One region of the Staphylococcus lugdunensis genome, then DNA from elsewhere that is predicted to be linked to it. Evidence: a T-box and tRNA genes for the amino acid it is inferred to sense, from the RefSeq annotation. Region 1 holds a T-box; the other holds one or more tRNA genes.

Region 1 (15,494 bases):
ATACCTACACCTGCATAACCTAATAATGTAGGTATACATTCTTTAACACCTTGTTTAAAGGAAAGATGTGTATCCATTTTATGCCTCCTCTTTTTATTTAATAACCAAGATAAGTCTAATATAACACTAGAACTGTATCAATCCTTTTATAATTCCGTTTGTCTGACGTTAGACAAACGAATGTCTAAAAATCTTTATATAAGTACCTTTAATTTTAATAAATTTTTCTGATAATTATTTAGACTACTCGCATTCAAATAACTTATCATTAAAAAAACAGGGAAACCATTGAGTTCGTATCTTTCTCAATCTTTCCCTGTATGATGATTTAATCTATGACATATAACGATGCGTCAACAAATAACGCTATTTATTTAACTGGTTTAATTTCTGTTTTACCGCCCATGAATGGCACTAAAGCTTCTGGAATAGTAATTGAACCGTCAGCATTTTGATAGTTTTCAACAATTGCCGCAAACGTACGTCCTACAGCAAGTCCACTACCGTTTAAAGTATGTGCTAATTCTGGCTTAGCAGCATGATCACGTTTGAATCGAATATTTGCACGACGCGCTTGGAAATCTGTACAGTTTGAGCATGAACTAATTTCTTTATAATCATTATAACTTGGTAACCATACTTCTAAGTCATATGTTTTAGCAGCACTGAATCCAATGTCTCCAGTACATAGAATAACACGACGATATGGTAATTTAAGCTCTTCTAAAATCGCTTCCGCATTCGTTGTCATTTCTTCTAGTGCATTCCAAGAATCTTCTGGTTTTTCAAAGCGAACCATTTCAACTTTATCGAATTGATGCAAACGGATTAAACCTCTTGTATCTCTACCAGCAGATCCAGCTTCACTACGGAAACAAGCAGATTGGCCAGTGAATTTTTCAGGTAAGACACCTGGTTGAATAATTTCATCACGATAATAGTTTGTTAATGGTACTTCTGCTGTAGGTATTGTGTATAGACCCTCTTTTTCTACTTTAAATAAATCTTCTTCAAATTTAGGTAATTGTCCAGTACCAAACATTGTATCAGCATTTACTAACTGAGGAACCATCATTTCAGTATAACCATGTTGTGTTGTATGTTTCGTAATCATATAGTTCATCAAAGCACGTTCCAATTGTGCACCGTCTTTTGTTAAATAAACAAAACGCGCACCTGATACTTTTGCAGCACGTTCAAAGTTAGCCATGTTTAATTCTTCAACTAAATCCCAATGTGCTTTTGGCTCAAAGTCGAAGTCACGTGGCGTTCCCCATTTTTTAAGTTCTACGTTTTCTTCATCAGAAGCCCCTTGTGGCACATCATCATGGATTAAATTAGGAATGCGGATTAATGTATCTTTGATCTTGTTATCAATTTCGTTAAGTTTAGTGTCAATTTCTTTAATTTTATCGCCTAGCTCACGCATTTCTTTAATAACATCATCCGCATTTTCTTGATTGCGTTTCTTTTCAGCAATTTGCTCACTTACTTTATTGCGATTCGCTTTCATTTCTTCAGTTTGACCAATTAATTTACGGCGTTGTTCATCTAATTGAAGCACGTCATCAACTACTTTAGGATCATCCCCGCGTAGTTTAATTTTATCCTTAACTTTTTCAGGCTCAGTTCTAAATAATCTAATATCTAACATGTAATATTCATCCTTCCCAAAATTTATATATAGTGCAGCAAAACACAAAAAAGACCACATCCCTAGACAAGGGACGTGGTCTTTACGCGTTGCCACCCTATTTAACAATTCATGCTAAAGCATCAATTGCACTTCACTATTATAACGGTATTACCGATTGCTCACATGAGTAGGTAGATTCATATAAATAGTGATTACTTGTTCACACTTTTACCACAAGCTCTCTGAAATCAACATGTTTATACTACTTATCCTACGAACAATAACTTATTAAGTTAATTTCAATATAGCAAAGTATCTTTCACATTTCAAGTTAAATTCTAAGCCATAACTTGTATAGATAATAATATTTACAAAATTGCCACTTTTTCTTCTACTTGAATTCATTATAAAATCTATTGACGAAATGCGATTACAGGTATAGTATTTTCTATTGTATTTATAGGACTTAGAATATATAGAAAAAATAGACATTTAATCATTATCATACAGTTAAAGTATAGGTTAAAGGAGGATATATAATGGAAACGTTAAATTCAGTTAATATCCCTAAAAGAAAAGATGAAACACATAAAGGTGATTACGGCAAAATATTACTCATTGGTGGAACAGTAAATTTAGGTGGCGCAATTATGCTAGCAGCACGCGCTTGTGTTTTTAGTGGTAGTGGATTGATTACGGTCGCAACGCATCCTACAAACCATTCAGCGTTGCATTCACGTTGCCCAGAAGCCATGGTTATCGATATTAATGACACTAAAATGTTGACTAAAATGATTGAAAATACCGATTGTATCCTGATTGGTCCAGGGCTAGGTTGTGATTTTAAAGGCAACAATGCGATTACATTCCTTTTACAAAATATTCAGCCTCATCAAACCTTGATTGTTGATGGCGATGCAATTACAATTTTTAGCAAGCTTAAACCAGAAATTCCGACATGTCACGTTATATTTACGCCACATCAAAAGGAATGGGAACGTTTAAGTGGTATTCCAATTGAAGAACAAACTTACGAACGTAATCGCGAAGCAGTTGATAAACTTGGTGCAACAGTTGTCTTAAAAAAACATGGTACAGAAATCTATTTCAAAGAAGAAGATTACAAGCTTACTATTGGTAGCCCAGCAATGGCTACAGGTGGCATGGGTGATACACTTGCAGGTATGATTACAAGTTTTGTAGGACAATTTGATAACTATAAAGACGCTGTCACAAGTGCCACATATACACATAGCTACATTGGTGAAAAACTCTCTGAAAAAATGTACGTTGTACCACCTTCAACTTTAATCAGTAAGATTCCATATGTCATGAAAGAATTAGAAGTTAAAGCATAAGATTTTAAATTAAAACCACCCGTTCACACGGGTGGTTTGTTTTGCGGCTATAAACCTTTCATACTGGCCAGCCCTAAAAGGGCACTGATAAAGTCAGCCAACTGCACTACTATTCTAGCAACTCTAAAGCGTGACTATGTTTTCTTTTTATACCAATTTATTCTTCATGATCATCTTCAGTTGCATCACTATGATTTATGTCTTCGTTCACACGATCCATAAAATCTTGTCTAACATCAATACGATCATCATTTGATGTATTGTCATTATCTTCATGTTCTGCTTCAGGAGCCTCTGTATGAATTGCATCACCTGGTGCACTATTTTCAATGACTTCTTCACTATCGTTAGTTAATTTATTATCATCATCTGTCATTGCTTCACTCTGTTCATCATCTTCTGAATCATTTTGTACTTTAGCAACAGTTGATACAAATTGTTCATTACCTAAACGCATTAATCTTACACCTTGTGCAGCACGACCATTTTGTGAAATATCTTGAACGTCTAATCTAATAATAACGCCACCATTTGTGACAATCATTAAATCTTCTTCTCCAGTAACTGTAGTGATACAAACAACGTTACCATTTCGTTCCGTAATCGTAGCAGTCTTAATACCTTTACCACCACGATTAGACAAGCGATATTCTCTTACTGGCGTACGTTTACCATAACCATTTTCAGTAACGACTAAGACCTCATCTTCACTTTCTGAATGAGCAACATCTAAACCTACTACGGTATCTCCTTCTCTTAAAGTGATGCCTTTAACACCGGCAGCAGTACGACCAAGTGGACGTAGCGATGTTTCTGCAAAACGAATAAGTGATGCATGTGCTGTACCAATTAAGATATCTTGTTGACCATCTGTTAAGCGTACCGCAATAAGTTCATCATCTTCTTTAAAGCCAATCGCAATTTTACCGTTTTTATTGATATGTGAAAAGTTACTTAATGCTGAACGCTTCACAATACCATTTTTAGTAGCAAAAATTAAATAGTTACCTTCGCTTTCTAAGTCATTGACGGCAATCATGGTACTAATTGATTCATCATTCGCAAGTTCTATTGCATTAACGACTGGAATACCTTTAGATTGGCGAGATAATTCTGGTACTTCATAGCCTTTAAGTTTGTAGACACGACCCTTATTCGTAAAGAAGAGCACATGGTCATGTGTACTTAACGTAACCAATTGGCTAACAAAGTCTTCTTCTAATGTATTCATACCTTGCACACCTCTGCCGCCTCTATTTTGAGCACGGTAAGTTGATACTGGTAATCGTTTAATGTAGTTATTATGACTTAACGTAATCACGATTTGTTCTTCAGGAATGAGGTCTTCATCCTCAATATTATCAATGCCACCTAACTGAATTTCCGTTCGACGTTCATCACCAAAACGCTCTTTAATTTCAGTCAGTTCATCACGCACTAATTGTAATAAGACCTCTTCATCAGCTAAAATTCGTTCAAGTTCATCGATGTATGCCAATAATTCATTATATTCCGCTTCGATTTTATCTCGTTCTAATCCAGTTAAACGGCGCAAACGCATATCTAAAATTGCTTGAGCTTGTCGCTCAGTTAACTTAAAGCGTTCTTGTAAGCTAGTCATTGCCACTTTGTCCGTCTCTGACTCGCGGATAGTGCTAATAATTTCATCAATATGATCTAACGCAATACGTAAACCTTCAAGGATGTGGGCACGATCTTTTGCTTTTCTTAAGTTATATTCTGTACGACGACGTACAACAACCTTTTGATGTTCTAAATATTGTACTAATGCTTCTTTTAAGTTAATTAACTTTGGTCGCCCATCAACAAGGGCAATCATATTCGCACCAAATGATGTTTGTAATGGCGTTAACTTGTATAAATTATTTAGAATTACGTTGGCATTAGCATCTTTACGAATATCAATTACAACTCTTACACCGGTGCGTAAGCTTGTTTCATCACGTAAATCAGTAATACCGTCTACTTTTTTATCACGTACCAATTCAGCAATTTTTTCAATCATACGAGCTTTGTTAACTTGATAAGGAATTTCTGTGACGACTATACGCTGACGACCGCCACCACGTTCTTCAATTTCTGCGCGTGCACGCATTTGAATGGAACCTCGACCTGTTTCATATGCACGACGAATACCACTTTTTCCTAAAATTATACCAGAGGTTGGGAAGTCCGGACCTTTAATATCTTCCATTAATTCAGCAATGGTTATGTCTGGGTTCTTACTGAGATTTAACACACCATCAATGACTTCAGTTAAATTATGTGGAGGAATGTTAGTAGCCATACCTACTGCAATACCTGATGCACCGTTAACTAATAAGTTAGGGAAGCGTGCTGGTAAGACTGCCGGCTCTCTTTCAGTACCATCATAATTATCTAAAAAGTCAATCGTGTCTTTATTGATGTCTCGAAGAAGTTCTAGCGTAATTTTAGTCATTTTTGCTTCGGTGTAACGCATTGCTGCAGCGCCATCACCATCCATAGAACCAAAGTTACCTTGACCATCTACGAGCGGATAACGATAGCTAAACGTTTGCGCCATTCTAACCATTGCATCATAAATTGACGAGTCACCATGAGGGTGATATTTCCCCATTACATCACCCACGATACGTGCTGATTTCTTATATGGTTTATCTGGTGTCATACCTTGTTCATTTAAACCGTATAGTATACGTCTGTGTACAGGTTTCAAACCATCTCGAACATCAGGTAAAGCACGTGAAACGATAACACTCATGGCGTAGTCTAAGAATGATTCTCGCATTTCACTGGTTATATTTCGTTCATTAATTCTTGATTGTGGTAAGTCAGCCATCAAGAAATCCTCCTTCAAAAGTTCATTTCATAGTGCTTAGAAATCTAAAGTTGCATATACCGCATTATCTTCAATAAATTGACGACGGTTTTCCACAACGTCACCCATCAACATTTCGAATGTTTTATCCGCTTCAATGGCATCATCTAATCTTACTTGTAACATCATACGATTATCTGGATTCATCGTTGTTTCCCAAAGTTGATCTGCGTTCATTTCTCCTAAACCTTTATATCGAGAAATTTGCCATTTAGGTGTTGGGCTTAACTCTGATTTTAATTTATCTAATTCTTTATCATTAAAGACATAATATTTTTGTTTACCTTGCGTTAACTTAAATAATGGTGGTTGCGCGATATAAACATAACCTGCTTCGATAAGTGGACGCATAAAGCGATAGAAGAATGTTAATAATAACGTTCTAATATGCGCACCATCAACATCAGCATCCGTCATAATAACAATTTTATGATAACGTGCTTTTGAAATATCAAATTCTCCACCAATACCAGTACCAAATGCAGTAATCATTTGGCGAATTTCGTTATTGTTTAGTATGCGATCTAAACGTGACTTTTCAACATTTAAGATTTTACCTCTTAACGGCAAAATTGCTTGTGTTCTAGAGTCACGACCTTCTTTCGTAGACCCCCCGGCAGAGTCACCCTCTACAATAAAGATTTCACTTTCATCAGGATTTTTACTTGAACAGTCTGCTAATTTACCTGGTAAGCTTGAAATTTCTAAATGAGATTTACGGCGTGTTACTTCTCGCGCCTTTTTAGCTGCAACGCGTGCACGTGAAGCCATAATTCCTTTTTCAACAATGATGCGTGCCACATTTGGATTTTCATATAAGAAGCGCTCGAAATACTCAGAAAATAGTTTATCTACCACTTGACGTACTTCTGAGTTTCCTAATTTTGTTTTTGTTTGTCCTTCAAACTGTGGATCACCATGTTTGATTGACACTACGGCCGTTAAACCTTCTCGTGTATCTTCACCTGACAATCTATCTTTGTCTTCTTTAATAATCTTACTTTTTGTACCATAGCTATTTAATACACGTGTTAGTGCACGTTTAAAACCATCTTCATGCGTTCCGCCTTCATACGTGTGTATATTATTCGCATAAGATAATAAATTCGTCGCATAACCACTGTTATATTGAATGGCTATTTCGATTTCAATATCATCTTTCATTTGATGAATATAAATCGGTTCTTCATGAATCGGCTCTTTATTTTCATTCATTAACTCAACATATGATTTAATACCGCCTTCGTAATGATATGTATCTTCTCGTTGTTCTTCATCATCACGTTCATCTTTTAATGTGATAGAAATACCTTTATTTAAGAAGGCTAGCTCACGAATACGCTTTTGCAATGTATCGTAATCATATACTGTTGTTTCGGTAAAAATTTCGCTATCCGCTTTAAAGCGAATCACCGTACCTGTTTTATCTGTTTCCCCAACTTCTTTTAAATCAAATTGAGGGACACCTTTTTTATAAGCTTGATGGTAAATCGTTTCATTTCGATGTACATAGACTTCTAAGTCTTCGGATAACGCATTTACAACGGAAGATCCTACACCATGAAGTCCACCCGAAACTTTATAGCCTCCGCCGCCAAATTTACCGCCGGCATGTAAGACTGTTAAGATAACTTCAACTGCTGGGCGCCCCATTTTTTCTTGAATATCAACTGGAATGCCACGGCCATTATCCGTTACTTTAATCCAATTATCCTTTTCAATAATTACTTCTATTTGATCTGCATATCCTGCTAAAGCTTCATCAATACTATTATCTACAATTTCCCAAACTAAATGATGTAGACCTCTTTCTGAAGTCGAGCCAATATACATACCTGGTCTTTTTCGAACCGCTTCAAGACCTTCTAATACTTGTATCTGTCCAGCACCATAGTTATCTGTGTTGTTTACATCTGACAATGTAGTCACCATCACTTTCTGTTACTTAATAATTTCACCTTGGTTAATGCGATATAACCTTGCATTATTCATAATGTCATGGTCGATACCGTCTACCGATGTTGTCGTTACAAATGTTTGTACTTTATGTTGAATCGTACTTAATAAATGTGTTTGTCTCGAATCATCTAATTCACTTAAAACGTCATCCAGTAATAAGATTGGATATTCCCCAACTTCAATATTCATTAATTCAATTTCTGCTAGTTTAATTGATAACGCCGTCGTACGTTGTTGACCTTGTGAACCATAAGTCTGTGCATCCATGCTATTTACATTAAATCCCAAATCGTCTCTATGCGGACCGAAAAGACAAACACCACGATCAATTTCTCTATCAAGATTGTCATTTAAAAACGTAATTACTTCTGACAATAAAATAGATTCATCTTGGCTTGTATCACTTAATTTAATACTTGGTAAATAATTAAGTAATAACGCTTCTTTATCGTTTGTTATTCCCGCATGAATGGGCTGTGCTAGAGCTTCTAAATCATGAATAAAATGCTCGCGTCTTAAAGTGACATTTAATGCATATTGCGCAAACTGTTGATTTAGGACTTCTAACATAGTGACGTCCGTCTTATGTCCGTATTGTAACTGCTTTAAGTAATTATTCTTTTGTTTAAGAATACGCTGATACTGAGCCAAATCATTCAGATATACTGCTGATATTTGTCCTAATTCCATATCGATAAATCGACGTCTTATTTGTGGAGACCCCTTAACAATATTTAAATCTTCAGGTGCAAAAAGAACCACGTTTAAATGACCGACATATTGAGTTAGTCGACTTTGTTCTAAGTGGTTCACTTTAACTTGTTTGCCCTTTTTAGTTATAAACATTGTTAGTGGCATTGTTCCGTGGCGATAATTTAGCTCACCTTCTATTTTAGCATACTCAGCTTTAAAACGTATAAGCTCTTTGTCATTTGAAGTACGGTGGCTTTTAGCCAATGCCAAAGTATAAATTGATTCAAGTAAATTCGTCTTCCCTTGAGCGTTCTCACCAATAAGGATATTCACTTCTGGATGACAATTTAACGTAACTGCTTCATAGTTACGATAGTTTTCTAATTGGAGTGTTTTTAATTTCATTGTTCACCTTGATGAATGATAATGAAGTCGTCTATTTCAGAAATTTCTGGAATAGCAATGCGATCATGATGTGTTAATTTTTTACCACGACGTGTTTCTCGACTTCCATTAATCAAGACTTCAACATCTTGGAGAAACCATTTTGCTTGTCCACCAGATTCAATAATACCCTCAGTCTTCAAAAATTGACCTAAAGTAATGTCTCCTGCAACAGCAATTTCTTGAACCAAATTAATCACTCCGTTTCTTTTTCATATCATTAGTATATTATACCTGTTTTATCAGGAAATTTCATTTAAAAGAAAGTGTGTAAGCGCTTAACAAATAATTTATTTTGTTATTTACAATAAAAAATGATGCAATACAGTAAAAATGAGAATAAGTAGAGGTTTAAAGTAGCTTATATCGTTTTTTGCATTTTAAAGGGGCATACAACGCATTTAACATATTTACTAAAACTTCATCATAAATTAAAAATTAGCCTCTAATTTAAGCTCTTAGAGGCTTTATATGAAGCATTGATAAACAAAAGAAAGCAAGATTGCTCTCTTTTGTTTGATTTGAACTAAATCATATACGCTATGTGTTTTAATATGTGCGGATTGGCAAGATAAGCTGTGTTACTGAGTCATCGGCTTTAGGTTTTAAAATGAATGGTTTCATTGTTCCAAAGAATTCTATTTCTACTTCATCATTATCGATGGCTTTTAACGCATCCATCATGTATTTAGAATTAAATGAAATTTTTAAATTTCCGCCCTCAACATTGGTTGCATTTACTTCTTCTTTAACTGTACCAATTTCAGGAGATGTTGAAGATAATTCAACGACGTCATTTCCTGTACTTAATTTAATGACATTATTTCCACCTTCACGTGCTAATAATGACGCACGATCAATCGCATGATAAAACTCACCATTATCAATGCCTAATTTGATTTCATAATTTTCAGGGAACAAGCGTGTTGTATCTGGATAATGTCCTTCTAACAAACGAGATGTGAAGTTGATATGGCCAACTTTAAATAAAACTTGGTTTTGTGCAAAAAAGATATCAATATCTTCTTCACTATCACTCATAATTTTATTTAATTCAGATAAAGCCTTTCCTGGAATGATGACATTTTTATTTTCTGAGTTATCTTCTAACTGCAATTTTCTAACAGCCAAACGATGTGAATCGGTTGCTGTGCATATTAATTCATTATCTTGTATAAGCCAGTTAACCCCAGTTAATACTGGTCGTGTTTCTGAGGTGGACACTGCGAAATTCGTTTGTGCTATCACATTTTTTAGTACTTTAACCGATAGTTGAATCGCATCGTCTCTTGAAACTTGTGGTAATAGTGGATATTGATCTGGATCTAAGCCACTAAGATTGAATTCAGAATGTCCAGATGTAATAAGTGTTTGAAATTGTTCGTTTGTAGATAGTTTAACTTCATTTCCTGGTAACTTTTTAATGATATCAACGAAGAAACGACCAGGAAGTACAACTGAACCAGTTTCAGAAATGGTAACAATATCTTCACCATCTACTTGTTTGGGTATTGTAATTTCAATAGATATCTCTGAATCTGAACCGGTCAAAATCACTTCATTATCTTTAGCATCAATTTTAATACCAGTTAAAATCGGTAATGTTGTTCTAGGTGAGATTGCTTTTAACGTATCATTGAGTTGTGTAATAAAGTAATCTCGTTTTATTGTGAATTCCATCATTAAATTAAACTCCTTCCAGTCGTTTATATATAATTATATAGGTTTTAAATTCATAGTAATAGTAGTAGGGCTTGTGGATTAGTGGATAAGTCTCTCAATCATTGATGATAGCTAAGTTATGCACATGTGGATAAACTGTGTACTGTGTGTATGACTTTTACACATTATCCACAAAATCACATTATCGTATTTTAAATATATAGTCTCATTTAAGAAATATTACAGTTATATATTCCCATAAATTGACGGGCTAATCTATAGCTAAACAATGAAAATAATTTCCCACTTATTGATTCCTAATTTCTTTTTCAAGATTTTCTACTTCTTGTTTGAAAGTTGAATCGGTTTTAATATCATTTGCAATCTTCTCATGCGCATGAATAACTGTCGTATGGTCACGTCCTCCGAATTCTTCACCTATTTTAGGCAATGAGAAATCAGTAAGTTCGCGAGACAGATACATTGCAATTTGTCTTGGATATGCAATGGATTTGGTACGTTTCTTTGCACTAAAATCTTCAATCCGTACACTATAGTACTGGCCAACAACTTTTTGAATATCTTGTATTGTTATTTTCTTAGATTTTGGAACTTGAATGATATCTTTGAGTGCTTCAGCAGTGAGTTCAGTAGTAATAGGTCGTCCTTGCAACTGAGAATAAGCCAATAATCTGGTTAGTGCACCTTCTAATTCTCTAATATTTGATTGAATTTGATTAGCTATATAGTTTAAGGCTTCCATTGGTATTTCTAAGTTTTCTTCTTCCATTTTCTTCTGTAAGATTGCCATACGTGTTTCATAATCTGGTGGTGTAATATCAACGATTAATCCCCATTCAAAGCGCGAGCGTAAGCGGTCTTCCAGTTTAGCGATTTCCTTTGGAGGACGGTCACTAGAAATAACGATTTGCTTATTATTTTGATGTAATTCATTGAATGTATGGAAGAACTCTTCTTGTGTTTGCTCTTTGTTTTGAATAAATTGAATATCATCGATTAACAGCACATCAATATTTCGATATTTTTCACGAAAGGCTTCATTTTCGCCGTCACGAATAGATTTGATAAATTCATTTGTAAATTTTTCACTAGAAGTATAAAGCACTTTGGCATTAGGATTATTACTTAAAACATGATGTCCAATTGCATGCATTAAATGTGTTTTACCTAGTCCAACACCACCATAGATAAATAAAGGATTGTATGCTTCGGCAGGCGCTTCAGCAACTGCTAAACTTGCGGCATGCGGAAATCTATTACCTGGCCCAATGACAAATGTATCGAAGGTATTATGTGTATTAAATTGATCAGTACCTACGTGCGCGTCATGTTCATCCTCTGCTTTAGCTTTTGATGATGCAGGCGCTTTTTTAGATGCTGAATCCCCTTCACTAACAATTTCAGCAAGTTGTTCGGCTGTAAGAAACTTAGGTGTAATATCTAATCCCATTATCTCTGAAAAGATGGATTCGAATATGGCTGAGTACTTTTGGTTGAGCCAACTAGCATAAAATTCATAACCAACAAGCACAATTGCTGTATTATTTTCAATTTTGTATAGTTCCGAATCTTTTAAAAAGGTGTTCATGCTTGTTTCTGAAATATGTAACTTTGCTGCTTCTAAAACTTTTTCCCAGATTTCTTGTTCTGACATAAAAACTCCATCTTTCTTTAATTTTGACTTATACACAAAATTCAGTATGGTGGATAAAGATAATCACAATATGTTAATAATTATCCACAAGTTAATCACAAATAGTGGATAACTCACTTAGTTTATCTCTTTATTCACAACCAAATTGTATATAATTTGAATAAATAACCCCTTATAAAATCAATATTCGAGCAACTTATCCACACAATTATAATTGTTAAGCTTAGAACATGTCAAATAACTGTGAATATGTGGTTAAATCGAGCGTAACTATGTGCATAACTGCAAAATTATCCACAGCTTATTTGGTTGTTTTTGTGTATAAGTGGATAACTTATGCACGTCTCATATTTTGACGATAACAGTTACGGGAAATAATTATACTGATTGCTTTTAAATTGAAATATATGTAGTGTTTATTTTCATTAAAACTGTGATGAAAATATTTTTGGTGTTCAGCTAAAACTATCTTGCTTTATAAAAAGTATTTTGTTATATTGTAGTAGTTGCTTGAATTATGACTAGATAAAACGAAAACAAATGAAGATTTCTGATAAACAGAAATGATATTTATCTATTAAAATAATCAGTTTCATTGGCTCAGGTGAATGAAAAGAGTTAGTTATTAGTTAAAGATGGAGGTGTTTTGCATGGTAAAACGTACTTATCAACCAAATAAACGTAAACACAGTAAAGTGCACGGTTTCAGAAAACGTATGAGCACTAAAAACGGCCGCAAAGTATTGGCGCGTCGTCGTCGTAAAGGTCGCAAAGTTTTATCAGCATAAGATCACTGATTCATCAGTGGTCTTTTTTTTCGTTTAGAATGTATTATATTAAAATAAGATAATGAATTAAGCGAGTGATGTGGACGTGGAAAAAGCATATCGAATTAAAAAAAATGCTGATTTTCAATTGATTTATCGCCATGGAAAGTCAGTAGCAAACAGACAATTTGTCGTATACACATATCAGAATCAGATAGCTCATTTTCGCTTAGGTATCAGTGTTTCTAAGAAGATTGGGAATGCAGTGATACGCAATAAGATTAAACGTGCGATCAGAGAGAATTTTAAAGTACACAAACAAGATATTATTGCCAAAGACATCATTGTTATTGCTAGGCATCCAGCTAAAAATATGACGACTTTAGAAATTCAAAGTAGTTTGGAACATGTCTTAAAAATAGCTAAAGTATTTAATAAAAAAATTTAGCAAGACGAAATAATTAGACATCCGTAAGTCTAACATCAGACAAACCGAACACTTACCTAAAGATATAAAGCGGGATACTCGCAATTTAAAATGAAACAATTTACAATGTTAAAATGAAATTTTACTTGAATAAGGAGGCGAGTAGCGTTATGGATTTCGATACAATTACTAGTATTTCGACACCGATGGGAGAAGGTGCTATTGGAATAGTCAGACTATCAGGACCACAAGCAATTGAAATCGGTGATAAGCTTTATAAAGGGAAATACAAATTAGCTGAAGTCGATTCTCATACGATAAACTACGGTCATATTGTTGATCCTGAAACGAATGAAGTAGTAGAAGAAGTAATGATATCTGTATTACGTGCGCCTAAAACGTTTACTAGAGAAGATATCATTGAAATTAATTGTCACGGCGGCATATTGACCATTAATCGCGTGTTAGAATTGACTATGACTCATGGTGCAAGGATGGCTGAACCAGGAGAATATTCTAAACGTGCCTTTTTAAATGGACGGATAGACTTATCACAAGCAGAAGCAGTTATGGATTTTATTCGCTCTAAAACAGACCGCGCATCAAAAGTTGCGATGAATCAAATTGAAGGGCGTTTAAGTGATTTAATAAAACGACAGCGACAATCTATTTTAGAAATATTGGCACAGGTAGAAGTGAATATCGATTATCCTGAATACGATGATGTCGAAGATGCTACGACCGAATTTTTATTGGAACAATCTAAAAATATTAAAGCCGAGATTGACAAGTTATTAGAGACAGGTGCTCAAGGTAAGATCATGCGAGAAGGTTTATCAACAGTCATCGTTGGTAAGCCAAACGTAGGCAAGTCTTCAATGCTTAACAACCTTATTCAAGATAATAAAGCAATCGTGACCGAAGTTGCAGGAACAACACGTGATGTGTTAGAAGAATACGTTAACGTAAGAGGCGTACCATTAAGATTAGTTGATACAGCAGGTATTAGAGACACAGAAGATATAGTAGAAAAAATAGGTGTTGAACGTTCTCGTAAAGCTTTAAGTCAAGCCGATTTAATTTTGTTTGTTCTTAATTATAATGAGCCTTTAACAAAAGAAGATCGTACTTTATTTGAAGTAATTGAAAATGAAGATGTTATCGTAATTGTTAATAAAACAGATTTAGCACAGCAATTAAACATTGAAGAAGTTCAGGAAATGATTGGTAATAAACCATTGATACAAACATCTATGCTTAAACAAGAAGGTATAGATGAACTTGAAATTCAAATACGAGATTTATTTTTTGGTGGAGATGTTCAAAATCAAGATATGACATATGTTTCTAATTCACGTCATATCGCATTGCTCAAACAGGCAAGACATGCAATTCAAGATGCTATTAACGCTGCTGAATCTGGCGTTCCAATGGATATGGTACAAATAGATTTAACACGAACATGGGAAATTTTAGGTGAAATCATTGGTGAATCAGCTAGTGATGAACTTATTAATCAGTTATTTAGTCAATTCTGTTTAGGAAAATAAATAAGTGGATTGGTAGTCTATAAATATGTAAATGGAAAAGGGAGGTTGAATCATGACACAAAATTATGACGTGATTGTTATTGGTGCTGGTCACGCAGGTATTGAAGCAGGTTTAGCTTCTGCGCGTCGTGGCGCTAAAACATTAATGTTAACCATCAATTTAGATAATATAGCGTTTATGCCATGTAATCCATCAGTTGGTGGGCCAGCAAAGGGTATCGTGGTAAGAGAAATCGATGCGTTAGGTGGCCAAATGGCGAAAACAATTGATAAAACACACATTCAAATGCGCATGTTAAACACAGGTAAAGGACCTGCAGTAAGAGCACTACGCGCTCAAGCTGACAAAGTGCTATACCAACAAGAAATGAAACGCGTTATTGAAGACGAAGCACATTTAGATATTATGCAAGGTATGGTTGATGATTTAATTATTGAAGAT
Region 2 (15,494 bases), 130 kb from region 1:
ATCAGGCTTATTATTTTCTTTACGCACTACGATGCAGATAGAGCGTTTTAAAGGCGTATGACTAAGTGAAATATCTTTATAATCAAGTGAACTGACAGTTAAGCGTTGATAATCCGGTGCTAATATAAAACCACGATGTTGTGCAAGTAAATATTGAGCTAGCGCCGGATGTGTGACGACGTGTAGTGTAGCTTTAGTTAATTGTTCAATTAAAGCTATCATTGTTGTGGACAGTGGCGTTAATGTAAAAATCGTTGCGCCTTCAAATTGAGCTAAGTGTGGGTTCATCGCCAGAGCTAACGGTTCTTCTTTAGGTAAATATAAATGGTATGTTTCTTCATATAATAAAGTTACATTTAAATCGTTGTTTTGTTGTAGCGTTGGAGTAAGCTCAGTAATCGCAACATCCAACGCATCCACTAATATCTGCTTCGTGGAATCTTGAGAAACTTGTTGTGGAATAATTTTACTATCATACTGACGTTCAAATGTTTGTATTAATGGTAATATACGTTCAGCAACATAGCCTTGTTCATATCCTAAATTAATAGAATAAAGATTATTGGATTCTTGTTGACGGAATAATGTCAAAGTTTCATCTACTTGATTTAATAATTTAGTGGCATGAATAACAAAGTCTTTACCTGCTGTGGTTAAACGAATGTTACGACCTTGACGCTTAAATAATTTGACTTGCAACTCATCTTCTAATTGTTGAATCTGCCGACTAATTGCCGACTGGGCGATATCTAGTTCTAATGCTGCATCAGAAAGATGTTCTCTTTTAGCTACCTCTAAAAAATATTTTAATTGTTTGATTTCCATGCCTATTCCTCCATTAACTATCATTGTTCTAAAAATTAGAAAGGTATTATCGAATTCGTATATTGTACAGATAAATATTTTACATTATAGTGAAGCATATTAACATAAATATTCAGAAAATTCTTGAAAATGGGGTATGCATCATGTGTGATTTAACAATAAAAAGAGGATTATATGATTATCGAGAAGAACATGATGCTTGTGGTATTGGTTTTTATGCCAATATGGATAATAAACGCTCGCATGACATCGTTGACAAATCATTAGAAATGTTACGTCGTTTAGATCATCGCGGTGGTGTGGGCGCAGATGGTATTACAGGCGATGGCGCAGGAATAATGACCGAAATACCATTTGATTATTTTAATAAACATGTTGATTTTGAACTTCCGTGTGAAGGGGAATACGCGGTAGGATTATTCTTTTCTCAAAAGGTCATAGTAAATACACGATATCAGAAAATGATAGATTTGTTATTTCGTAGTGAAGGACTAAAGGTGCTAGGATATCGTGAAGTACCTGTAAATAAAGAGGTATTAGCACAGCATGTAGCTAAGACTATGCCATATGTCTATCAAATCTTTGTCGACATTACTAATCATCAAGATATCGAGAAAAAGTTATATTTGGCAAGAAAACAAATTGAACACGAAGCTGAACAACAGGGGTTAGAACTTTATTTTACTAGCTTATCTCATAAAACAATTGTTTATAAAGGATGGCTGAGATCTGATCAGATTAAGGGGTTATATTTGGATTTACAACATTCAGATTATCAGTCTAAATTTGGATTGGTACATTCTCGTTTTAGCACGAATACATTCCCAAGTTGGAAACGGGCACATCCTAACCGTATGCTAATGCATAATGGAGAAATTAACACCATTCAAGGGAATGTGAACTGGATGCGGGCGCGTCAACGACAACTGATTCAAACATTATTTCCGAATGATGCACATAAGATTTGCCAGATTGTAGATGAAGATGGTAGTGATTCTGCTATTGTTGACAATGCGTTAGAATTTTTAACACTTGCTATGGAACCTGAACAAGCAGCGATGCTCCTTATACCAGAACCATGGCAACATGACAAAGCAAATGATGCAACGGTGCGTGCATTTTATGAATTTTATAGCTACTTGATGGAACCTTGGGACGGACCAACAATGATATCGTTTTGTAACGGCGATAAAATAGGCGCTTTAACAGATCGTAATGGTTTGAGACCTGGACGTTATACGATTACAAAGGATAATTATATTGTTTTTTCTTCTGAAGTTGGTGTGGTTGATATTCCAGAAGCGAATGTCGCTTATAAAGGGCAGTTAAATCCAGGTAAATTATTGCTTGTGGATTTTGAGACACAGCAAGTAATTGAAAATAATGAGCTGAAATCACGAATAGCAACACAATATCCTTATAAAACGTGGCTTGCAAAGCATAAAATTGATTTACATTTGGAACAAATAGGTTATCAATCATCGTGTTTATCTGAAACAACAATATTTAAGTTACAACAACAATTTGGCTATACCAAAGAAGATATTAATAAATATATGAGTGAACTTGTGACTGGCAAGAAAGATCCAATTGGTGCCATGGGTTATGATGTGCCAATAGCTGTATTAAATGAACAACCACAAAGTTTATTCAATTACTTTAAGCAATTATTTGCACAAGTTACTAATCCACCCATTGATGCTTATCGTGAGAAAATAGTAACAAGTGAACTGTCTTACCTAGGTGCAGAGGGGAATATATTACATCCGACGCCGGAAGCGCTAAAGCGAATTCAATTACAAAGACCTGTATTGACACCTAGTCAGCTTGAATATATTGAATCGAGTGAGTTCAAGACAGTACGATTATCTACCTTATATACAAATGTGCTTGCAGATGCACTTGAATTGCTTGGTCAACAGGCCATTGAAGCAGTTAAAGATGGCGCTGAAATTCTCGTATTAGATGATAGTTTGTTGAGCCAGAAAACAGCATATGCCATGCCTATATTACTTGCAACCAGCTATATTCATCAGCTACTCATTAAAGAAAATTTACGCATGAATACAAGTATCGTGGCTTATAGCGGAGAAACAAGAGAAGTTCATCATGTTGCGTGCTTATTAGGCTACGGAGCGAATGCGGTAGTACCATATCTTGCGCAAGCAACCATTGAACAGTTGACAGTACAGAAAAAGCTAACAGGTAAAGTTTCAAATAATGTCGAAACATATACTCAAATTTTATCTGAAGGCGTCATAAAAGTCATGGCTAAAATGGGTATTTCAACGGTACAAAGTTATCACGGTGCTCAAATTTTTGAAGCAATTGGTTTGTCTCATGAAGTTATTGAACGCTATTTCCCAGGCACGCCGTCTAAGCTATCAGGGTTATCCATAGCACAAATAGAAGCAGAAAATAAAGCACAGCAACAACGACACTTAGATTATTTACCTTCAGGAAGTGTATTTCAATGGAGACAACAAGGACAGCACCATGTATTTAATCCATTGACTATTTTCAAGTTACAACACGCATGTCGCGAAAATGACTACCAACAATTCAAAGAATTTACTGCTGCAGTTCATAGCAAACGGTTTGACCATATCAGAGACTTACTAACGTTTAAACAACAGCACCCAATCTCAATTGAAGAGGTGGAATCAGCAGAAGAGATTGTAAGACGATTTAATACAGGCGCAATGAGTTATGGTTCAATTTCGGCAGAAGCACATGAGACTTTAGCCAAAGCTATGAATCAGTTAGGTGGAAAAAGCAACAGTGGTGAGGGTGGAGAACATGCTTACCGCTATAAACAGCAAGCAGATGGCAGTAATATATCTAGTGCCATAAAGCAAGTAGCATCCGGTCGTTTTGGCGTAACAAGTGAATACTTACAACATGCAAAAGAGTTACAGATTAAAGTTGCTCAAGGTGCTAAACCAGGTGAAGGAGGACAATTACCAGGCAGTAAAGTATATCCTTGGATTGCCAAGGTGAGAGGTGCAACACCTGGGATTGGACTTATTTCACCACCACCGCATCATGATATTTATTCGATTGAGGATTTAGCACAATTGATTCATGATTTAAAAAATGCAAATAGAAATGCGGATGTGGCGGTAAAATTAGTATCGAAATCAGGCGTTGGTACGATTGCTTCTGGCGTCGCAAAAGCTTTTGCCGATAAGATCGTAATCAGTGGCTATGATGGTGGTACAGGTGCTTCACCAAAAACGAGTATACAACATGCAGGATTACCTTGGCAGATTGGGTTAGCAGAAACACATCAAACGTTAAAGCTTAATGATTTACGTAGTCGTGTCAAAATTGAAACGGACGGTAAATTACTTACAGGTAGAGATGTTGCACTTGCTTGCGCATTAGGTGCTGAAGAGTTTGGTTTTGCTACGGCACCACTTGTTGTGTTGGGATGTGTCATGATGCGGGTGTGTCATAAAGATACTTGTCCCGTGGGTATTGCTACTCAAAATAAGGATTTGCGTGCATTATTTAATGGCAAAGCAGAACATGTCGTGAATTTTATGTATTTTATCGCAGAAGAAATGCGGGAAATTTTAGCTTCTCTAGGTTTAAAACGCGTAGAAGATTTGATTGGTCGTACAGACTTGCTTGAGCGTGCAACGGATATACCGCCAAGATCTAAAGCGGCAACCTTAGATTTGTCGCCACTACTTGAACCAATAGCTGGTGTGAATTATCAACAGATGATGCAACAACATCATTTAGAACAAGGTTTTGATTTAAGTAGTTTGTACTACGATGCACAAATCGCAATTAAAGAAGGCCAACACTTTGAGGGGACATATGTTATTCATAATGAACAACGTGATGTTGGTGTTATTACGGGTAGTACGATAACAGAATACTATGGTCCGGATGGCTTGCCAGAAGATACCATTATAGTAAAAACATCTGGTCATGCTGGGCAAAGTATAGCAGCATTTGCGCCACAAGGATTAACAATACAACATACTGGTGATGCAAATGACTATGTTGGTAAAGGGTTGTCAGGTGGCAAAATTTGTATTAAAGCACCAAAACCTGAAAGAGAAAAAGATATTATTGTAGGAAATGTTTGTTTTTATGGTGCTACCGCCGGAGAGGCGTATATTAATGGTCGTGCTGGCGAACGATTTTGTATTCGTAATAGCGGTGTGAATGTTGTTGTAGAAGGAATCGGAGATCATGGCCTAGAGTATATGACAGGAGGACACGTGCTCATACTAGGAGACGTAGGTAAAAACTTTGGTCAAGGTATGAGTGGTGGTGTATGTTATGTCTTCCCGAGTGATGTTGAAGCATTCAAAGCTACACATGCACTAGAGACTTTGGCATTTAAACAAGTTGTACATCAAGAAGAACAAGCATTAATCCGTCAAATGCTAGAGGCACACATCGCCTATACAAATAGTACGAAAGCACGTGATGTGCTTAAACAGTTTGACCAAATAGAGTCACGTGCAGTTAAAGTGATACCAAAAGATTATGAATTAATGATGCAAAAAATCGAGATAAAACGACGTCAGTATAGCAGTGATGCTGATGCATTATTGGCGGCTTTTAATGATGATAGCACGTCGATAGATAAAGCATTGCAACCGACGTTAGTGTATTGATGGAAGGAGCGATGGTCATGGGGGAATATAAGGGTTTTATGATGTATGACAAACAATCGCTGACGGAATTATCATTAGCAGATCGACTGTTAAATCATCAGCCATTTCAACAACGTTTTACTAAAGAGGAAGCAAGGATTCAAGGTGCTCGATGTATGGATTGTGGCACACCTTTTTGTCAGACGGGGCTACCTTATGGCAAAGAAACGATAGGCTGCCCTATTGGTAATTACATTCCTGAATGGAACGATTTAGTGTATCATCAAGACTTTAAAAGTGCTTATGAGCGTCTAAAAGAAACAAATAATTTTCCGGAATTTACTGGCCGAGTTTGTCCAGCACCATGTGAAAACTCATGTGTTATGAAAATCAATAGAGAATCAGTTGCTATAAAAGGAATTGAGCGCACTATTATTGATGAAGCTTATGAGCATGGTTGGGTTTCACCTAAATACCCTCGTACCTCTAGAAATCAATCGGTGGCTATAGTTGGTAGTGGACCGGCTGGTTTAACTGCTGCTGAGGAATTAAACTATCAAGGATATCAGGTTACAGTATTTGAAAAGGCCCACGAGCCTGGTGGTTTGCTGATGTATGGTATTCCTAATATGAAATTGGACAAGAATGTAGTTCGCCGCCGTATTGCATTAATGGAAGAAGCAGGTATATGCTTTAAGACTGATGTTGAGGTGGGGGTAGATATCAGCAAAACAACGTTAGAAGATACGTTTGATGCTATTATTCTATGTACAGGTTCCCAACAGGCTAGAGATTTACCATTAGAAGGACGGATGGGATTTGGAATTCATTTTGCTATGGACTATCTAACTGAACAAATGCAGGTGTTAAATGGTGAAGTAAATCAGCCAACTATTACGGCAAAAAATAAAAATGTTATTGTTATTGGCGCAGGTGATACAGGAGCAGACTGCGTAGCTACGGCTTTACGTGAAAACTGTAAGTCTGTGGTTCAGTTCAATAAATATACACGGTTGCCAGAAAAGATGACCGTTGATTACAATACAGCATGGCCACTTGCGATGCCAGTATTCAAAATGGATTATGCCCATAAAGAATATGAAGCACGCTTTGGTAAAGAACCACGTGCTTATGGTGTTCAAACTATGCGCTATGATGTAGACCATTTAGGATATGTTAGAGGTGTCTTTACACAAGTTTTAGAGCAAACAGAAAATGGTATGTCAATCGTTGATGGTACAGAACGTCACTGGCCAGCAGACTTAGTGTTGCTATCCATTGGATTTGTTGGTACAGAAAATACAGTGCCACATGCATTTCATATTGCTACAGAACGTAATAAAATAGTAGCCGATGACATAAATTATCAAACAAATCATCCGCATATCTTTGCTGCTGGAGATGTGCGACGCGGACAAAGTTTGGTTGTGTGGGCTATTAGAGAAGGACGTGGAGTTGCTAAAGCAGTCCATCATTATTTAACTCAAAAAAACATGGCACAACATATAAAATAATATTGACTTTTAATGAACGCTATAATAAGATGTTTATTGTGTTCATTGGAGGAATACCCAAGTCCGGCTGAAGGGATCGGTCTTGAAAACCGACAGGGGCTTAACGGCCCGCGGGGGTTCGAATCCCTCTTCCTCCGCCATTATATTTAAAATCCAAGACTAATAGATATTTAATGCAAGCGCTTAGTTAATAAGGGCTTGCTTTTTTACGTGTTAAGTGAATAGTTAAAATATTGAATAAGTCAAAAAAGAAGTGTGAACTAAACCATTTACTAATGAATTACTGAAAAGGAAAATCAACATCGTTAAATAATTTGAGTTATTGTATCCTAAGAGATTATTTTAAAAACAAACCACTCCAATAATGAAAGCCTTTACATAACTTGTCTAGACAAGTTATACTGAAGCAAAGATAAAAAGGAAGTGGCTAACTTGGCTGTAAATAGAAAAGGTGTGCAGCACATTGTACAAGCAATTGGTGGTAAAGAAAATATTGATGCAGCAACGCATTGTGTGACTCGATTAAGAATCGTGCTTAAAGATGATAATAAAGTAAATAAAGACATGTTAAGTGACAATCCATTGGTCAAAGGGCAATTTAAAGCAAATCATCAGTATCAAATTGTTATTGGACCAGGAACAGTAGAGGAAGTATATAAGCACTTTATAGATGAAACGGGTGTTGAAGAGGCTTCCAAAGATGAAGCTAAGCAAGTAGCTGCAAAAAAAGGGAACCCTTTACAACGGCTGATTAAGTTATTAGGAGATATTTTTATTCCAATTTTACCTGCATTAGTTACAGCGGGTTTATTGATGGGAATTAACAACTTATTAACGATGAAAGGGCTTTTTGGGTCTAAGCCATTAGTCGAACAATATCAGCAATTAGGAGATATTTCTAATATCGTTAATGTGATTGGTAGTACGGCTTTTATTTTCTTACCTGCACTTATTGGGTGGAGTAGTATGCGTGTATTTGGGGGAAGTCCTATCTTAGGATTAGTACTTGGACTCATATTAATGCATCCACAACTGGTCTCTCAATATGATATTGGCAAGGGACATATTCCTACATGGCATTTATTTGGTTTAGAAATTAAACAATTAAATTATCAAGGACAAGTCTTGCCAGTGTTGTTTGCAGCATATGTATTGGCACAAATTGAAAAAGCATTAAATAAGGTAGTTCATGATTCCATTAAGATGTTGGTGGTAGGGCCTATTGCGCTTTTAGTTACCGGCTTTTTAGCATTTGTCATTATAGGTCCAATTGCATTAGTCATTGGTACTGGTATTACAGGTGCAATACAATTTGTATTTGAATATGCTGGATGGCTAGGAGGCTTCTTATATGGATTACTTTATGGCCCGCTTGTTATTACAGGGTTACATCATATGTTCTTAGCAGTTGACTTTCAATTGATGGGCAGTAAATTGGGAGGCACTTATCTATGGCCAATTGTTGCTATTTCAAACATGTGTCAAGGTTCAGCAGCATTTGGAGCTTGGTATGTGTATAAACGACGCAAAATGGTTAAAGAAGAGGGATTAGCATTAACTTCAAGTATTTCAGGCATTCTTGGGGTAACAGAGCCAGCAATGTTTGGGGTGAACTTACCTCTAAAATATCCATTTGTAGCAGCGATATCAACATCAGCGATACTAGGTGCAATTGTGGGGGCGAATCGAGTGCTAGGTAATGTAGGTGTAGGCGGATTTCCTGCATTTATTTCTATTCAACATCAATTTTGGTGGCCGGTATATCTTCCTATAACTATTGCAGCATTAGTGATTCCAGCAATATTAACGGTATTTTTAGCAAAATTTAGTCATGAAAAAACGAAAAAAATTGTAACACCTCCAGAAGCAGAAAAATAATTTGAACGACGTATAGATTAATCATTATAACCGAGATGCGTTTTTCTATACGAATAACATATAAAAAGGAGCAGGACATGGCAAACAATGACTGGAGAAAATCCGTAGTTTATCAAATTTATCCGAAATCTTTTAACGATACAACTGGGAGTGGTGAAGGAGATTTACAAGGTATCATTGACAAACTGGACTATATACAATATTTAGGTGTTGATTATATTTGGTTAACCCCGATTTATGAATCACCTATGAATGATAATGGTTATGATATTAGTAATTATTTTAAAATCAATGAACGATTTGGCACCATAGAAGACTTTCAAACATTGATTTCTGAAGCACATGACCGTAATCTAAAAGTTATGTTAGATATTGTCATTAATCATACTTCTACAGAACATGAATGGTTTAAACAAGCAATCAGTTCAAAAGACAACCCGTATCGTGATTTTTATTTTTTTAAAACATCTCCAGATGGGTCACCGACGAATTGGGAATCAAAGTTTGGTGGAAATGCATGGCAATATGATGAGAAGACTGATGCGTATTATCTTCACCTTTTCGATGTAACACAAGCTGATTTGAATTGGGGAAATGAAAAGGTACGTCAAGCGTTATATGATATTGTTAATTACTGGATTAAATTTGGGGTAGATGGCTTCCGTTTTGATGTTATTAATCTTATATCTAAAGGTGAATTTAAAGATTCATCAAAAATTGGAAAAGAATTTTATACGGATGGACCACGTGTTCATCAGTATTTACATGAGTTAAACCGCAATACTTTCGGCGATAAAGGAATGATGACAGTTGGTGAGATGTCATCAACAACGATTGAACATTGCATTAAATATACTAAACCAGAGCGTCAAGAACTTAACAGCGTATTTCATTTCCATCACCTCAAAGTTGATTATCTTAATGGTGAAAAGTGGTCAAATGCTAAGTTAAACTTTCTCAAGTTGAAGGAAATTTTGATGGAATGGCAAATAGGCATTTATCAAGGTGGGGGTTGGAACGCGATATTCTGGTGTAATCACGATCAACCACGTGTCGTGTCACGTTTTGGAGATGATTCGACTGAAGAAAATCGCCAAGCCAGTGCTAAAATGTTAGCAATTGTGTTGCATATGCTTCAAGGGACACCGTACATCTATCAAGGTGAAGAAATCGGTATGACCAATCCACATTTTACTACTATAGAACAATATCGCGATATTGAATCTCATAATGCGTATGAAAAATTAACTGCACAGGGTGAAAGTGATGCAGAGGCGCTTACGATTTTAGGACAAAAGTCTCGAGATAATTCACGCACACCTATGCAATGGAATAATGAAGCTTATGGAGGTTTCACTACAGGTAAGCCTTGGATTGATTTAGCACAAAATTATGAACAAGTAAATGTTCAACAAGCGATGCAAGATAAGCAATCTATTTTACAAACATATCGACAATTGATTGACATTCGACACCAATATGATATTGTGACTTACGGAAATATAGAAGCGCTATATATGGCACATGACAAGTTGTTTATATATCGACGTAATTATCAAGCAACTTCATGGTTAGTTGTCGCTAACTTTTCACAGCAACCAGTACGATTACCAGAAGATTTAAACATTAAAGGAAAAACAATTATTAGAAACGGGGAAATATCAAACCGACAAATAACTGGATATGGAGCGTTGGTGGTTGAGCAAGAATTATAGATAAGGAATTGGTGAACCAAGTGACAATTAAGAAATTCACAAAAATTTATAACCAATTAAAAACAGCCATTTTGAATGGAAGTTATACTAAAGGGAGTCAATTACCATCGGAACATGAGTTAATGAATATAAATAAAGCTTCACGTGAAACAGTGAGAAAAGCATTAGATTTATTAGTAGCTGATGGTATGATTCAGAAAATAAGAGGTAAGGGCTCTGTTGTTATATATCGAGGCGTAACGGAATTCCCATTTTCGGATTTAATTAGTTTTAAAGAAATAAAGGAACAATTAGGGCTCACCCACCATACGGAAATGCTTCTCAACGAAACATGTTATGCACATGAATTCCCAGTTGTTAAAGAAAAATTAGGGTTGAGAAACTATGAAAGACTTCTACACATTGTACGTACTCGAAGTATTGATGGGAAAGTTAAAATATTAGATGAAGATTTCTTTTTGGCATCCCAAGTACCAAGTTTGAGTCGAGAAGTTGTAGAGGATTCGATATATAATTATATTGAGCAACAACTCAACTTACAAATTAGTTATTCATGTAAAGCGATTACCTTCGAAGCATTTAATGATTATGAGTTAAGTATATTTGGAAATGTTGAGCCACCATATTCGGCAACAGTTAGAAGTATTATTTATCTTAAAGATACGACAGCTTTTCAATATAATATTTCAAAGCATATTGCTACAGATTTCACTTTTAAAGAATTTTCACGACGTTATCACAACTATTAAAAATGTGATTTATTGATTACGCATCTATTCTAAATGATAGACATTACACTTGCATATCAATGCTTATTTATAGTAATATAATTCTTGCCGTGCTAGGTGGGGAGGTAGCGGTTCCCTATACTCGAAATCCGCTTTATGCGAGACTTAATTCCTTTGTTGAGGGCACAATTTTGTGAAGTCTGCCCGAAGCACGTAGTGTTTGAAGATTTCGGTCCTATGCAATATGAACCCATGAATCATGTCAGGTCCTGACGGAAGCAGCATTAAGTGGATCCTCATATGTGCCGTAGGGTAGCCGAGATTTAGCTGTCGACTTCGGTAACGTTTATGAATTGTGTTCGATTCAGAGGTGTGCGGCTTTTTATATACAATCAAAACTTTACTATAAATAAATACAATACGAGGAGGCTGAGATATATTTAATAACTCAGCCTCTAATTACATTTTCGGAGCCTCAACAGAGAGGACTGGCACAATGCATTTCCAGAAGCAAAGTTACAAAATCTTTGTGATGAAATATGATTTTACTACTGCCCTTTTGATTAAAATAGCGAATATAGCAAAAATTTGATACATTTAAACTGTTATAAATTAAAGCTATGCTGATGCATTTCATTTTAACTATGTGCTATATAATGAAAGTGCATGTATTTGCGTCTATGCATACAATGTTCAGGAGGATATATGCAAGTATATTTAAGCACCTTAACTGAAGTAGATTATACTCAGACGCTAGAAAAAATCGAACAAAGTTATACAGAAAATCCGAAAAAAGGTAAAGCAAAAAGAGCGCTAGTAGCAAGGTTAAGACAGTCGCCAAGTTATCAATATGAACTAGAAGTAATTGCTAAAGATGAAGCAGCTGTAGTAGTAGGACATGTTATGTTAAGTAAAATTAATATCGTTGCGCAAGATGCGAAGTATCCTGCACTTGAACTTGCATCATTATCCGTAGATCCAGAAGTAAGAGCTCAAGGAATCGGCAAAGCTTTAGTAAATGCTGTTGAAGAACGTGCTAGAGCAGAAAATTTTAATACGATCATTGTATCTGGAGCGCCTGATTATTTTGAACAGTTGGGCTATGAAAAGGCAGAAATTTACGATATTTATTCCGACGAAAGTACGTTAGAACAGCTACAAGTGAAGTTTTTATGGGATCAATTAACAGACTATCCGCATGGAAAAGTAAAAGATGCAGATGTAGTATAAATGAATTGATATAAAATGGAGAACCCATGATATAATAATGAGTAATTGTTTATGGAGGTGTAGAAGTGAATTATCAGGCATTGTATCGAATGTTCAGACCTCAAAGCTTTTCCGATGTTGTTGGACAAGAACACGTAACGCAAACGCTGAAAAATGCGATATCGAAAGGTAAGCAATCACATGCCTATATTTTTAGTGGCCCAAGAGGTACAGGAAAAACAAGTATTGCTAAAGTGTTTGCAAAAGCAATCAATTGCTTAAATAGTAATGATGGTGAGCCTTGTAATGAATGTGCGATATGTAGGGGCATTACGACAGGCACTAACTCCGATGTCATCGAAATTGATGCGGCAAGTAATAATGGCGTAGATGAAATAAGAAATATTAGAGATAAAGTGAAGTATGCACCTAGTGAATCGAAATTCAAAGTTTATATTATAGATGAGGTTCACATGTTAACTACAGGGGCATTTAATGCGTTGTTAAAAACGTTAGAAGAGCCACCTGCACATGCGATTTTTATATTAGCAACAACAGAACCTCACAAAATTCCTCCGACAATCATTTCTAGGGCACAAAGATTTGATTTTAAAGCCATTAATAGTGAGCAAATCGTGGAACGGTTGCGCTTTGTGGCTGATGAACAACAAATCGATTATGATATTGCAGCCCTAGAATTTATAGCTAAAGCATCTGAAGGTGGCATGCGTGATGCATTAAGTATTATGGATCAGGCCATTGCGTTTGGAGATGACCACTTAACACTGAAAGACGCTTTAGACGTAACAGGAAGTGTAGACGAAGCGGCACTTAATGATTTATTTAAGGATATTGTTAATGGCGATGTGCGTGAAGCGTTCACCCGTTACCATCATTTTATTTCTGAAGGTAAAGAGGTTAATCGCCTTATCAATGATATGATTTATTTTGTCAGAGATACCATCATGAGTAAAACAGCAGACGAGTCAATGACATATGATGCATTAGCAGATTTTGATTTAGAAATGTTGTACCATATGATTGATATTATTAATGATACGCTTGTTTCTATTCGTTTTAGTGTCAATCAGAACGTACATTTCGAAGTTTTATTAGTAAAAATTGCAGAAATGATGAAAACCAGTCCAGAAAATGTCCAAAATGTTGCTACACCAGCTGCGGTAACACAACCAACAAATGATGCTTTGTTACAAAGAATGGAACAACTTGAAAATGAACTTAAGACACTTAAAGCCCAAGGTGTTATTGCTAAACCACAAAAGCCAACTGCTCAACGTGCAACAAGAAGTAATGTAGAAGTGAAACATGCATTTTCAATGAGCAAGATTACTAAAGTATTAGATAATGCAAATAAAGAAGATATTAAACTGTTAAAAGGGCGTTGGAATGACGTTATTGACCATGCTAAAAATAACGATAGAAAATCATTAGTAAGCTTGCTACAGAATTCCGAACCAGTGGCTGCAAGTGAAACAAATGTACTAGTGAAATTTGAGGAAGAAATTCATTGTGAAATAGTCAATAAGGATGTAGAAAAAAGAAATAATATAGAAAGTGTTGTTTGTGAGATTATCAATAAGAACGTCCAAGTTGTTGGTGTACCATCTGATCAATGGTTAAGAGTCAGATCTGAATATATACAACAGCGCAAAAATCATAATGGTGAGCAACATGAAACACAGGATGAATCATCACAGCAAACTAAGACGAGAGAACAATCACAACCCACTGATGTCGCACAAAAAGCGCGAGACTTATTTGGAGATGAAACCGTGCATCTTGTTGATGAAGAGTAAGACATGACAACAGTTATTTTCGTATGTATAATGAAATAAAAGTATAATTTGAACAAATAGATGTTTATTCAAGGAGGAAATGATATTATGCGCGGTGGCGGAAATATGCAACAAATGATGAAACAAATGCAAAAAATGCAAAAGAAAATGGCTCAAGAACAAGAAAAGCTTAAAGATGAGCGTATTGTAGGTACAGCTGGCGGTGGTATGGTAGCTGTAACTGTAACTGGACATAAAGAAGTAGTTGATGTTGAAATTAAAGAAGAAGCTGTTGATCCAGATGATATTGAAATGCTACAAGATTTAGTTTTAGCAGCTACGAATGAAGCAATGAACAAAGCTGATGAGCTAACACAAGAGCGCTTAGGTAAACATACACAAGGCCTAAACATTCCTGGAATGTGATAACTCATGCATTATCCAGAACCTATATCTAAACTCATAGACAGTTTTATGAAATTACCAGGCATTGGTCCTAAGACGGCTCAACGTCTGGCTTTTCATACTCTAAATATGAAAGAAGACGACGTAGTTCAATTTGCGAAGGCACTTGTTGATGTCAAAAGAGAGTTAACTTATTGCAGTGTTTGTGGACATATCACAGAAAATGACCCTTGCTATATTTGTGAAGATAAGCAAAGGGATCGGACAGTGATTTGTGTAGTCGAAGATGATAAAGACGTTATTGCTATGGAAAAAATGCGGGAGTATAAAGGGCTTTATCACGTCTTACATGGTTCTATATCGCCAATGGATGGTATTGGGCCTGAAGATATAAACATCCCTTCATTAATAGAAAGATTAAAAGATGAAGAAGTGAAAGAGCTTATATTAGCAATGAATCCAAATCTTGAAGGTGAATCGACAGCGATGTATATTTCTAGACTTGTTAAACCAATAGGCATTAAAGTAACAAGACTTGCACAAGGTTTGTCAGTTGGTGGAGATTTAGAGTATGCAGATGAAGTCACACTTTCAAAAGCAATCGCTGGAAGAACTGAAATGTAGTAAATGAGTTGAGCCAATAAGGCGCGCTTAACATATATTAATTCTGATAGATTAAGAACTTATATGTTTTAGAGCGACTTAATTGGCTTTTTTTAATTTTTTCATAAAAATTTGCTACAAACTAAAATTTGTAAAAATGCGGTATTATGACTATATTTATAAATTTTCATACAAAAATCGA

Evidence for each region. A T-box is a leader RNA that pairs with one kind of tRNA and senses whether it is charged. The one in region 1 lies ahead of serS (serine--tRNA ligase), so its partner is inferred to be a tRNA-Ser.
Region 2: it encodes a tRNA-Ser, which carries the amino acid that the T-box ahead of serS (serine--tRNA ligase) is inferred to sense. The anticodon was not compared.

The regions. Positions count from the first base shown of each region.
Region 1 is NZ_CP014022.1:1,425,529-1,441,022, reverse strand. It holds gene AL499_RS06815 (AzlC family ABC transporter permease) at 1-77, opposite strand, end outside; gene serS (serine--tRNA ligase) at 371-1,654, opposite strand; T-box leader at 1,721-1,924, opposite strand; gene AL499_RS06805 (NAD(P)H-hydrate dehydratase) at 2,176-2,994, shown strand; gene gyrA (DNA gyrase subunit A) at 3,152-5,836, opposite strand; gene gyrB (DNA topoisomerase (ATP-hydrolyzing) subunit B) at 5,873-7,807, opposite strand; gene recF (DNA replication/repair protein RecF) at 7,817-8,932, opposite strand; gene yaaA (S4 domain-containing protein YaaA) at 8,929-9,171, opposite strand; gene dnaN (DNA polymerase III subunit beta) at 9,521-10,654, opposite strand; gene dnaA (chromosomal replication initiator protein DnaA) at 10,941-12,308, opposite strand; gene rpmH (50S ribosomal protein L34) at 12,959-13,096, shown strand; gene rnpA (ribonuclease P protein component) at 13,176-13,523, shown strand; gene mnmE (tRNA uridine-5-carboxymethylaminomethyl(34) synthesis GTPase MnmE) at 13,673-15,052, shown strand; gene mnmG (tRNA uridine-5-carboxymethylaminomethyl(34) synthesis enzyme MnmG) at 15,105-15,494, shown strand, end outside.
Region 2 is NZ_CP014022.1:1,297,680-1,313,173, reverse strand. It holds gene gltC (glutamate biosynthesis transcriptional regulator GltC) at 1-825, opposite strand, end outside; gene gltB (glutamate synthase large subunit) at 969-5,465, shown strand; gene AL499_RS06185 (glutamate synthase subunit beta) at 5,483-6,958, shown strand; tRNA gene AL499_RS06180 (tRNA-Ser) at 7,006-7,098, shown strand; gene treP (PTS system trehalose-specific EIIBC component) at 7,391-8,836, shown strand; gene treC (alpha,alpha-phosphotrehalase) at 8,914-10,551, shown strand; gene treR (trehalose operon repressor) at 10,563-11,300, shown strand; RNA gene ffs (signal recognition particle sRNA large type) at 11,388-11,657, shown strand; gene AL499_RS06155 (GNAT family N-acetyltransferase) at 11,985-12,509, shown strand; gene dnaX (DNA polymerase III subunit gamma/tau) at 12,575-14,305, shown strand; gene AL499_RS06145 (YbaB/EbfC family nucleoid-associated protein) at 14,393-14,710, shown strand; gene recR (recombination mediator RecR) at 14,717-15,313, shown strand.